2 regions of the Shewanella decolorationis genome follow, and region 2 is predicted to be linked to the other one. Evidence: predicted binding sites of a transcription regulator. Region 2 holds the regulator's gene; the other holds the start of a gene.
What was found. Region 2 encodes NrdR, which represses ribonucleotide reductase genes. Its sites were predicted from a motif close to AAACACNANATNTNGTGTTT; they were not measured.

Region 1 (5,081 bases), 920 kb from region 2:
ACTAACTCAGCGATTTTCTCGATGAGTTTCGCCTTGTTCACCTGATAAGGAATTTCGGTGACGATAATGCGTTCACGGCCGTTATCTTCGGTTTCGACTTCAGCCAGTGCGCGCATCACTGCACGGCCGCGGCCAGTCTTATACGCATCGATAATGCCTTTACGGCCGTTGATAATCGCAGCCGTTGGGAAGTCAGGGCCTGGAATATGTTCCATTAACTGTTCGATAGACAGCGCAGGATCGGCGATCAGCGCTAAACAGCCTTTGACCACTTCGGTTAAGTTGTGAGGCGGAATGTTTGTCGCCATACCTACCGCAATACCCGATGAACCGTTGATTAACAGGTTAGGGACACGTGTCGGTAATACAGCGGGAATTTGTTCTGTGCCATCGTAGTTGGGCACATAGTCAACGGTTTCTTTTTCAAGATCGGCGAGGAGCTGGTGCGCTAACTTGTCCATACGGATTTCGGTATAACGCATTGCCGCTGCGGAGTCACCGTCAACCGAACCGAAGTTTCCTTGACCGTCGACTAAGGTGTAACGCAGAGAGAAAGGCTGAGCCATACGTACAATAGTATCGTAAACCGCCGAATCACCATGGGGGTGATATTTACCGATCACGTCACCAACCACACGGGCAGACTTTTTGTACGGCTTGTTCCAATCGTTCTTCAATTCACTCATGGCAAACAGCACGCGGCGATGCACAGGCTTAAGGCCATCACGCACGTCTGGTAATGCACGTCCCACGATGACGCTCATGGCGTAATCAAGGTACGAATTCTTTAGTTCGTCTTCGATATTAATTGGCGAAATAGATGATGCCAGATCAGTCATAAACTGCTCGTTCCCCTGAAAATTAGCCGACAACGTATAATCCGTATCATTGAGCGGCCCAAAAACGTGATTTGGCATTCTAACACAGTTATTTAATGTCGCCAGACCTATCCTACGTGAATTGCGAAGGATGTGGCTTAATAGATGAAAACACTGTCAATTTGCCCTTTTAAACCCGATAAAATCCGTTGTTAATGGCGAAATTGAGGCCAAGACTTGATTAATCTCTGAGCAGAAAAACCGCTCTGCTTCACAAAGTGTTTAAGAATTAATGATAATTGCTGAAATTTCACTCAACCACAAAGACTTAGGATTAGCCAATACTGTGTTTATCCCCCATTGTCGTTATAATAGCCGCACAATGACAGCCGTAATAGGTAATAGCATGCAACAGAATACCAATGTAGACCCGCAGGAAATCGCAAAGTTTGAACGTATGGCCGAAACCTGGTGGGATCTCAACGGCGAGTTTAAGCCGCTGCATCTATTAAATCCCCTGCGCCTTAACTATATCGATCAAACCGCAGGCGGGATTTTTGGTAAGAAAGTGCTCGACGTCGGCTGCGGCGGCGGCATTTTATCCGAAAGCATGGCGCGCATCGGCGCGATCGTTGACGGCCTCGATATGGGGGAAGAACCATTAGAAGTAGCGCGTTTACATGCACTGGAAACGGGTGTGAGCATCAATTATGTCAAAAACACCGCAGAGGCCCATCGGGAAGAACACCGCGAATACTACGATGTGGTGACCTGCATGGAGATGCTCGAGCATGTGCCTGATCCGCAATCAGTAATTCAAGCCTGCTGCGATATGGTTAAACCCGGCGGTTTTGTGTTTTTCTCAACCATCAACCGTAACATTAAGTCTTTCGTCGAGACCATTATCGGCGCCGAGTACCTATTAAAGATGCTGCCCATTGGCACCCATGACCATAATAAGTTCATCAAGCCATCGGAACTCATGGCCTTGGTCGATAACACCGATCTTCTCTGTAAAGATGCACTTGGGATCACCTATAACCCACTGACGGGGATCTTTAAGTACACCCCAAAGGTCGATGTTAACTATATGATCGCGACGCAAAAGGTAGATTAAGATGAGTTTAGCTGAGGTTAAAGGGGTCTTATTCGACCTTGACGGTACCCTTGCCGATACCGCACCGGATCTGGTTCAGGCCCTTAACCTCAGTTTGTCGGATGTCGGTATCGCGGCAAAACCCATCGCAGACATGCGTAGCGCCGCCTCCCATGGCAGCTTTGCCTTAGTCGATGCGGCGATTCCAGGCGCGGATAACGCACTGCGCACTCAAGTACAGCAAGGACTCCTCGCCCATTATCAAAGGATCAATGGCGACCATTGTCAGTTGTTTGATGGTATCGCCCCCCTACTCGACTGGCTCGAGTTGTGCCGCGTGCCATTTGGGGTGATCACGAACAAACCCGCTCGCTTTACACGACCTCTATTACATAAGCTTAAGCTCAGCTCGCGTATGCCGGTGATGATCAGTGGCGATTCGACTCGTTACCCTAAGCCCCATACCGCACCTATGCTATTGGGCGCACAGCAATTACAATGCCGGCCACAGCAAATTCTCTATTTAGGCGATGCAGAGCGGGATTTACTCGCGGCCCAAGCGGCGGGCATGCTCGGCGGTGTGGCGCTGTGGGGATACTTAGGTGAAGCCGATACGCCCGATGCATGGCCTGCCTATGCACAATTTAACTCGCCATCGAGTTTGCATACAGCATTAAGACAAGCATTAGCGAAATAGCGGTAACGAATTGACTCGTGCTAATTGCGCAACTGAACCGTTAACGGCGAAATTCTGCCCCATTTGTTGGTAATGCAATTTAGGCTAAGGGTCAATCCTTGCGATCCCGATCGCTGCTTATTTTAGCGATCGATCACACTGTGAAATTTGAGTGAAAAAACGCCACCAATGCCACACGCTAATCTCAATTTGAGCTTCAGGGTTAGTCATCACTAACGCTTTTCTTTATCCTCAAGATATCCACAAGATACCCCCTGAATTGAGACTTGCAAATGACGGCAAACCTCACTATCTTGTATCTCAGATTATTTAAAACACCATATCTTGTGTATAGGTAGCAATCAGACACACTAGAAGTTCCCCGTTAAATCGACTATCTCCTGCATAGTCAGCAGTATTAAGGGTTTTCAGGTTGATTGTTTTACAAGGAAACGTACGGTGATTGAGTTCACCTGAATAGATATCAGAACCAAGGCCTCTCTTCAATGAATAGCAATATGACAGTCACAAAACGCTGTGGTGCACGTGAGACAATCGATCTCGACAAAATACACCGCGTAATTACTTGGGCAGCCAAGGGATTAAACAACGTTTCTGTTTCTGAAGTTGAACTTCGCACGCATTTACAGTTTTTCGACGGGATCCCAACCGAAGCTATCCACGAAACGATCATCAAATCTGCGGCGGATTTAATTTCCCCAGAATCTCCAGATTATCAGTTTCTGGCTGCGCGCTTAGCCGTATTCCATTTACGTAAGAAGGCCTTTGGTCAGTTCGAACCGCCAAAGTTATACGACCATGTGACTAAACTGGTTGAGCTTGGCAAGTATGATATGCATATTCTGCAGGATTACACCCGCGAAGAACTCGATATCATGGACAGCTATATCGACCATTGGCGCGATATGAACTTCTCTTACGCGGCGGTAAAACAGCTCGAAGGTAAGTATCTGGTACAAAACCGTGTGACCCACGAGATCTACGAGAGCGCCCAGTTCCTCTATATTCTGGTGGCAGCCTGTTTGTTTGCCCGTTATCCAAAGGAAACGCGCCTGCAATACGTTAAAGATTTTTACGACGCGGTATCGACCTTTAAGATTTCGCTGCCCACGCCAATCATGGCGGGTGTACGTACGCCAACGCGTCAATTCAGTTCATGTGTACTGATTGAATGTGGCGACAGCTTAGATTCTATCAATGCGACCGCATCGTCTATCGTGAAATACGTGAGCCAACGCGCTGGTATTGGTATCAACGCGGGTCGTATCCGTGCACTAGGTAGCCCAATCCGTGGCGGCGAAGCATTCCACACGGGTTGCTTACCATTCTACAAGTATTTCCAAACCGCAGTGAAGTCTTGCTCGCAAGGCGGCGTGCGCGGCGGTGCAGCCACCCTTTTCTATCCTATTTGGCATTTAGAAGTTGAATCGCTGCTGGTACTAAAAAACAACCGTGGCGTTGAAGATAACCGTATCCGTCATTTAGACTACGGCGTGCAGCTCAATAAGCTGATGTACCAACGTCTGATCAAAGGCGAAAATATCAGCCTATTTAGCCCATCGGACGTACCAGGTCTTTACGATGCCTTCTTCGAAGATCAAAACGAATTCGAACGTCTGTACCTGCAATATGAGCAAGACAGCAGTATTCGTAAGAAGTCATTGAAAGCGGTCGATCTATTCTCATTGATGATGCAAGAACGTGCTTCAACCGGCCGTATCTACATCCAAAACGTCGACCATTGTAACACCCACAGTCCGTTCGATTCGAAAGTTGCCCCGATCAGACAATCTAACCTTTGTCTTGAAATCGCGCTGCCGACCAAGCCATTGAACAACATTGACGATCCAAACGGTGAAATCGCGCTGTGTACACTGTCAGCATTAAACTTAGGTGCGATCAAAAACTTAGCCGAGCTTGAGCCATTAGCCGATTTAGCGGTACGAGCACTGGATAACCTACTGGATTACCAAGATTATCCAATCAAAGCGGCGCAGATTTCTTCAATGAATCGTCGTACTTTAGGTATTGGTGTTATCAACTTCGCTAACTACTTAGCGAAGAATGGCATGAAGTACTCCGATGGTAGCGCGAATAACCTGACTCACAAGACCTTTGAAGCGATTCAGTTTTATCTGCTCAAAGCATCAATGAATCTGGCGAAGGAAAAAGGTGCGTGCCCATTATTTAATGAGACCACTTACGCCCAAGGTATTTTACCTATCGATACCTACAAACGTGATTTAGATAAAATTTGTAGCGAGCCATTGCATTTAGATTGGGAAACACTGCGCCAAGATATCAAAGAGTACGGTTTACGTAACTCGACGCTATCTGCATTGATGCCGTCTGAGACTTCATCACAGATCTCAAACGCAACCAATGGTATCGAACCACCACGCGGTTTGATCAGCGTTAAAGCAAGTAAAGATGGTCAGTTAAAGCAAGTGGTGCCTGATTTTGATGAGCT
Region 2 (5,081 bases):
GGCGGTTGAACATAAGCCTAAGATGATGATCGGTGGTTTCTCTGCTTACTCAGGCATCGTTGACTGGGCAAGAATGCGCGAAATTGCAGACAAAATCGGTGCTTACCTGTTTGTCGACATGGCGCACGTTGCGGGTCTTATCGCCGCTGGTGTGTATCCAAACCCAGTGCCACACGCTCACGTTGTGACCTCAACCACTCACAAGACCTTAGCCGGTCCTCGTGGTGGTATCATTCTGTCTGCTGCCGATGATGAAGAGCTATACAAAAAGCTGAACTCAGCGGTATTCCCAGGCGGTCAAGGCGGTCCTTTGATGCACGTTATCGCGGGTAAAGCGGTCGCCTTCAAAGAAGCTTTAGAGCCAGAGTTCAAAGCTTACCAACAACAAGTGGTTAAGAACGCTAAAGCCATGGTTGAAGTGTTCTTAGAGCGCGGTTACAAGATCGTTTCTGGCGGTACTGACAACCACTTAATGCTGGTGGACTTAATTGGTCGCGACCTGACGGGTAAAGAAGCCGATGCCGCTTTAGGTAGCGCAAACATCACAGTAAACAAAAACTCTGTGCCAAACGATCCACGTTCTCCATTCGTGACCTCTGGTGTGCGTATTGGTACGCCTGCGATCACTCGCCGTGGCTTTAAAGAAGCTGAAGCGAAAGAGTTAACCGGTTGGATCTGTGACATCCTCGACGATGCCCACAACCCGGCGGTTATCGAGCGCGTAAAAGGCCAAGTATTGGCACTGTGCGCCCGTTTCCCTGTTTACGGTTAATTCGTTAATTTATCTGAATATGGCGGCTGAGTTCACAACTGCTTAGGGTGTCACTCTTAGGTGGTTAACCTCAGCCGATAAATAGGATAAAATCCCATGGCCGCATTAAGCGGCCATTTTTATTGCTAAAATCTTAGACTTAAACCTGCTCGGTTTAAGCAAGATAGGCTTTATTCCATTCACGGCAGGAGGCTCAATGCATTGTCCATTTTGCAGCGCGACAGATACAAAAGTGATCGATTCCCGATTAGTGGCGGAAGGCCATCAAGTGCGTCGTCGCCGAGAATGCACCGAATGCCACGAAAGATTTACCACCTTCGAAGGCGCCGAATTAGTCATGCCACGGGTGATTAAACGCGATGGTACGCGCCAACCCTTCGATGAAGAAAAGCTGCAAGCAGGCATGTTACGCGCGGTCGAAAAGCGCCCCGTGTCTATGGATGAAATCGAGCAGGCCTTAAGTAAAATCAAGTCAACGCTGCGGGCGACTGGCGAGCGTGAAGTGCCATCCGAGATGATAGGTAACTTGATGATGGAACAGTTAATGAGCCTAGACAAGGTTGCCTATATTCGTTTTGCCTCGGTTTATCGCGCCTTTGAAGACGTCTCCGAATTTGGTGAGGCGATTGCGAAACTGCAAAAGTAACATGGGTTATCTTAGGTTAGCGCTTAGGTTAGCGCCTCGTTATGCGCCGCATTCGGGCACGCTTCCTCAAGATTTCATAGGGTTTATATGAATTGGTCAGAACTCGATAACCAGATGATGAGCCGAGCCATACAACTGGCTCGCAAAGGATTTTATACCACTCGCCCCAATCCCAGTGTGGGCTGCGTTATCGTAAAAGATAATCAGATTGTCGGTGAAGGTCATCATCAAAAAGCCGGCGAGCCCCACGCCGAGGTGCATGCACTGCGCATGGCTGGCGAGCTTGCCCGTGGCGCGACCGCCTATGTCACCTTAGAGCCTTGCAGCCATTATGGTCGTACGCCGCCCTGCGCCTTGGCGTTGATCAACATAGGTGTAAAACGTGTGGTGGTGGCGGTTGAAGATCCCAATCCGCAGGTCGGTGGTCGCGGTATTCAAATGCTGCGCGATGCGGGCATTCAAGTGGATGTCGGTTTACATCGCGACCAAGCTTACGCTTTAAATCTTGGTTTTATGAAGCGCATGGAGTCGGGTCTACCTTGGGTGACGGTAAAGCTTGCCGCGAGTCTCGATGGTAAAACCGCATTATCCAACGGTGTCTCTAAGTGGATTACAGGCCCCGAAGCTCGCCGCGATGTGCAGCGCTTACGTTTGCGCGCCTGCGCACTGGTCACTGGGATTGAAACCGTACTGGCCGATGACCCTTCGCTCAATGTGCGCTACTCAGAGCTTGGCAGTCTTAGCTCGCAATTGAGTGAGGCGCAAATTTTACAGCCGCTGCGGGTGATTTTAGATAGTCGTTGCCGCTTGCCGATTACGGCAGCCTTGCTTGCGATTGAATCGCCGATTTTATTAGTCTCAACTGAGCCTTACTCACCAGCCTTTGTGGCGCAGTTGCCGGCCCATGTGACTTGTCTTCAATTACCGGCGATTGATGGTCGAATCTCGCTACCCGAACTCTTAAGCTATTTAGGCAAAAGCTGTAATCAGGTGCTTATCGAAGCGGGTGCGACCTTAGCGGGTGCTTTTATCGACGTGGGATTAGCCGATGAGTTAGTACTGTATCAAGCGATGAAAATCCTTGGAGCACAAGGACGTAATCTACTCGAATTACCCGATTATCAAATGATGGCCGATATTCCGACCCTCAAACTGGTCGATGAGCGTAAAGTGGGCGCGGATATGCGTTTTACCTTGAGGCTCGAGTCCAATCCATCTCTAGCAAATAAGTGAGTTAGCCATGTTTACTGGGATTATTGAGGCCGTTGGCACGCTGCGAAAGCTTGAACGTAAGGGCGATGATATTCGTTTAACGGTCGCCAGTGGCAAACTGGATTTAAGCGATGTGCGTTTAGGCGACAGTATCGCCACCAACGGTGTATGTTTGACTGTGGTGCAACAATTAGCCGATGGCTATGTGGCGGATGTGTCGGCTGAAACTGTCAGTCTCACAGGTTTTGCAAACTATAAAGTGGGTACTAAGGTCAATCTTGAAAAAGCCGTTACCCCGACAACTCGCCTTGGCGGGCATATGGTGAGCGGCCATGTGGATGGCATTGCCACCGTAGAGCAGCGTCTTGCTCGTGGTCAAGCGATTGAGTTTTGGTTAGCGGCGCCAACTGAGCTGGCGCGCTATATCGCCCATAAAGGTTCTATCACCATCGATGGCGTGAGCCTGACGGTAAACGAGGTCGATGGACACCGTTTTCGTTTAACCATAGTGCCTCATACGGCGGGTGAAACCACACTGGTAGATTTGAAAGCCGGCGATAAGGTGAATATTGAAGTGGATTTAATCGCCCGCTATTTAGAGCGTTTAATGCGCTTTGATACTAAAGAAACCCAAGGCGGTGGGGTGACCATGGAAATGTTAGCCCGTGCTGGCTTTGTGCGTTAGGGCACTGGCACTTAGCTCACTTAGGTATAGAATTTCATAACAACAGTAAAATCATAAAGGTCCTACAATGGCGCTGCACAGTATAGAAGAGATCATCGAGGATATTCGTCAAGGCAAAATGGTTATTTTGATGGATGACGAAGACAGAGAAAACGAAGGCGACCTGATTATGGCGGCCGAGTTGGTGACGCCTGAAGCGATTAACTTTATGGCGAAATACGGCCGTGGGCTCATCTGCCAAACCATGACTAAAGCCCGTTGCCAGCAGTTAAACCTGCCCTTGATGGTGACTAACAATAATGCGCAGTTCTCGACTAACTTTACGGTATCGATTGAAGCGGCAGAAGGCGTAACCACCGGGATTTCGGCCCACGATCGCGCGGTGACGGTGAAAGCAGCCGTGGCTAAAGATGCCAAGGCATCGGATTTAGTTCAGCCTGGTCATATCTTCCCATTAATGGCGCAGGACGGCGGCGTGTTAACCCGCGCTGGTCACACTGAAGCAGGCTGTGATTTAGCCCGTTTAGCGGGGCTTGAACCATCAGGGGTGATTGTTGAGATCCTCAATGAAGACGGTACTATGGCTCGCCGCCCTGATTTAGAGATTTTCTCTGAAAAACATGGCATTAAAATCGGCACTATTGCGGCCCTGATTGAATACCGTAACACCAAAGAAACGACCGTTGTGCGTGAAGCCAAATGCAAACTGCCAACCCGTTTTGGTGAGTTCGATATGGTGACCTTTAGGGATACTATCGACAATCAATTACACTTTGCTTTAGTGAAAGGCGAGGTGAAGCCTGACTGTTTAGTGCGGGTACATTTACAGAATACGTTTAACGATCTACTTCACTCTGAGCGCGATCAGCAGCGTAGCTGGCCGCTTGAAAAAGCCATGGCGCGGATTTCTGCCGAAGGTGGAGTGTTGGTGCTGCTGGGCAATCAAGAGCATACCTGTGAAATTCTCGCTAAAGTCAAAGCCTTTGAAGCGGAAGATCAAGGTCAGGCTCCCGCTCCTGCAAAATGGCAAGGCACTTCACGCCGCGTGGGTGTGGGCTCGCAAATCCTTGCCAGCCTTGGAGTAACTAAAATGCGACTCTTAAGTTCGCCTAAGCGTTACCATTCACTCTCAGGCTTTGGTCTTGAAGTGACCGAATACGTGGCGGAGTAACAGGCTAAGCTTAATTAGATGTTGCACTAAGGTAAAATTAACCATTTCTATCATTTGCATAAGGCTGTAGGCGTTTGACTGTGGTATCATGTCGCCACTTTTCGCCCAAGCTGGGTGCTTTAGCTAAATTAGGTAAGAAAATGAACGTAGTTCAAGGTAATATCGAAGCGAAGAATGCCAAAGTTGCGATTGTAATTTCGCGTTTTAACAGCTTTTTAGTTGAGAGCCTGCTTGAAGGTGCACTTGACACGCTGAAACGTTTTGGCCAAGTCAGTGATGAAAACATCACTGTTGTCCGTGTACCTGGTGCGGTTGAGTTACCGCTGGCTGCACGTCGTGTTGCTGCAAGTGGTAAGTTTGACGGTATCATCGCACTTGGTGCTGTGATCCGTGGTGGTACACCTCATTTTGATTTTGTTGCAGGTGAATGTAACAAAGGTCTAGCTCAAATCGCATTAGAGTTCGATCTGCCCGTTGCCTTCGGTGTATTGACGACAGATACCATTGAACAAGCCATTGAGCGTTCAGGTACTAAAGTGGGTAACAAGGGCGGCGAAGCTGCACTAAGCCTGCTTGAAATGGTCAATGTTCTGCA

Region 1: the regulator NrdR is predicted to act here: its motif matches at 2,924-2,943, upstream of nrdA (class 1a ribonucleoside-diphosphate reductase subunit alpha).

The regions. Positions count from the first base shown of each region.
Region 1 covers NZ_CP037898.1:3,238,989-3,244,069, reverse strand. The annotation lists gene gyrA (DNA gyrase subunit A) at 1-839, opposite strand, end outside; gene ubiG (bifunctional 2-polyprenyl-6-hydroxyphenol methylase/3-demethylubiquinol 3-O-methyltransferase UbiG) at 1,225-1,935, shown strand; gene EYR25_RS14500 (HAD family hydrolase) at 1,937-2,611, shown strand; gene nrdA (class 1a ribonucleoside-diphosphate reductase subunit alpha) at 3,097-5,081, shown strand, end outside.
Region 2 covers NZ_CP037898.1:4,157,751-4,162,831, reverse strand. The annotation lists gene glyA (serine hydroxymethyltransferase) at 1-772, shown strand, start outside; gene nrdR (transcriptional regulator NrdR) at 969-1,418, shown strand; gene ribD (bifunctional diaminohydroxyphosphoribosylaminopyrimidine deaminase/5-amino-6-(5-phosphoribosylamino)uracil reductase RibD) at 1,506-2,651, shown strand; gene EYR25_RS18600 (riboflavin synthase) at 2,659-3,315, shown strand; gene ribBA (bifunctional 3,4-dihydroxy-2-butanone-4-phosphate synthase/GTP cyclohydrolase II) at 3,383-4,486, shown strand; gene ribH (6,7-dimethyl-8-ribityllumazine synthase) at 4,627-5,081, shown strand, end outside.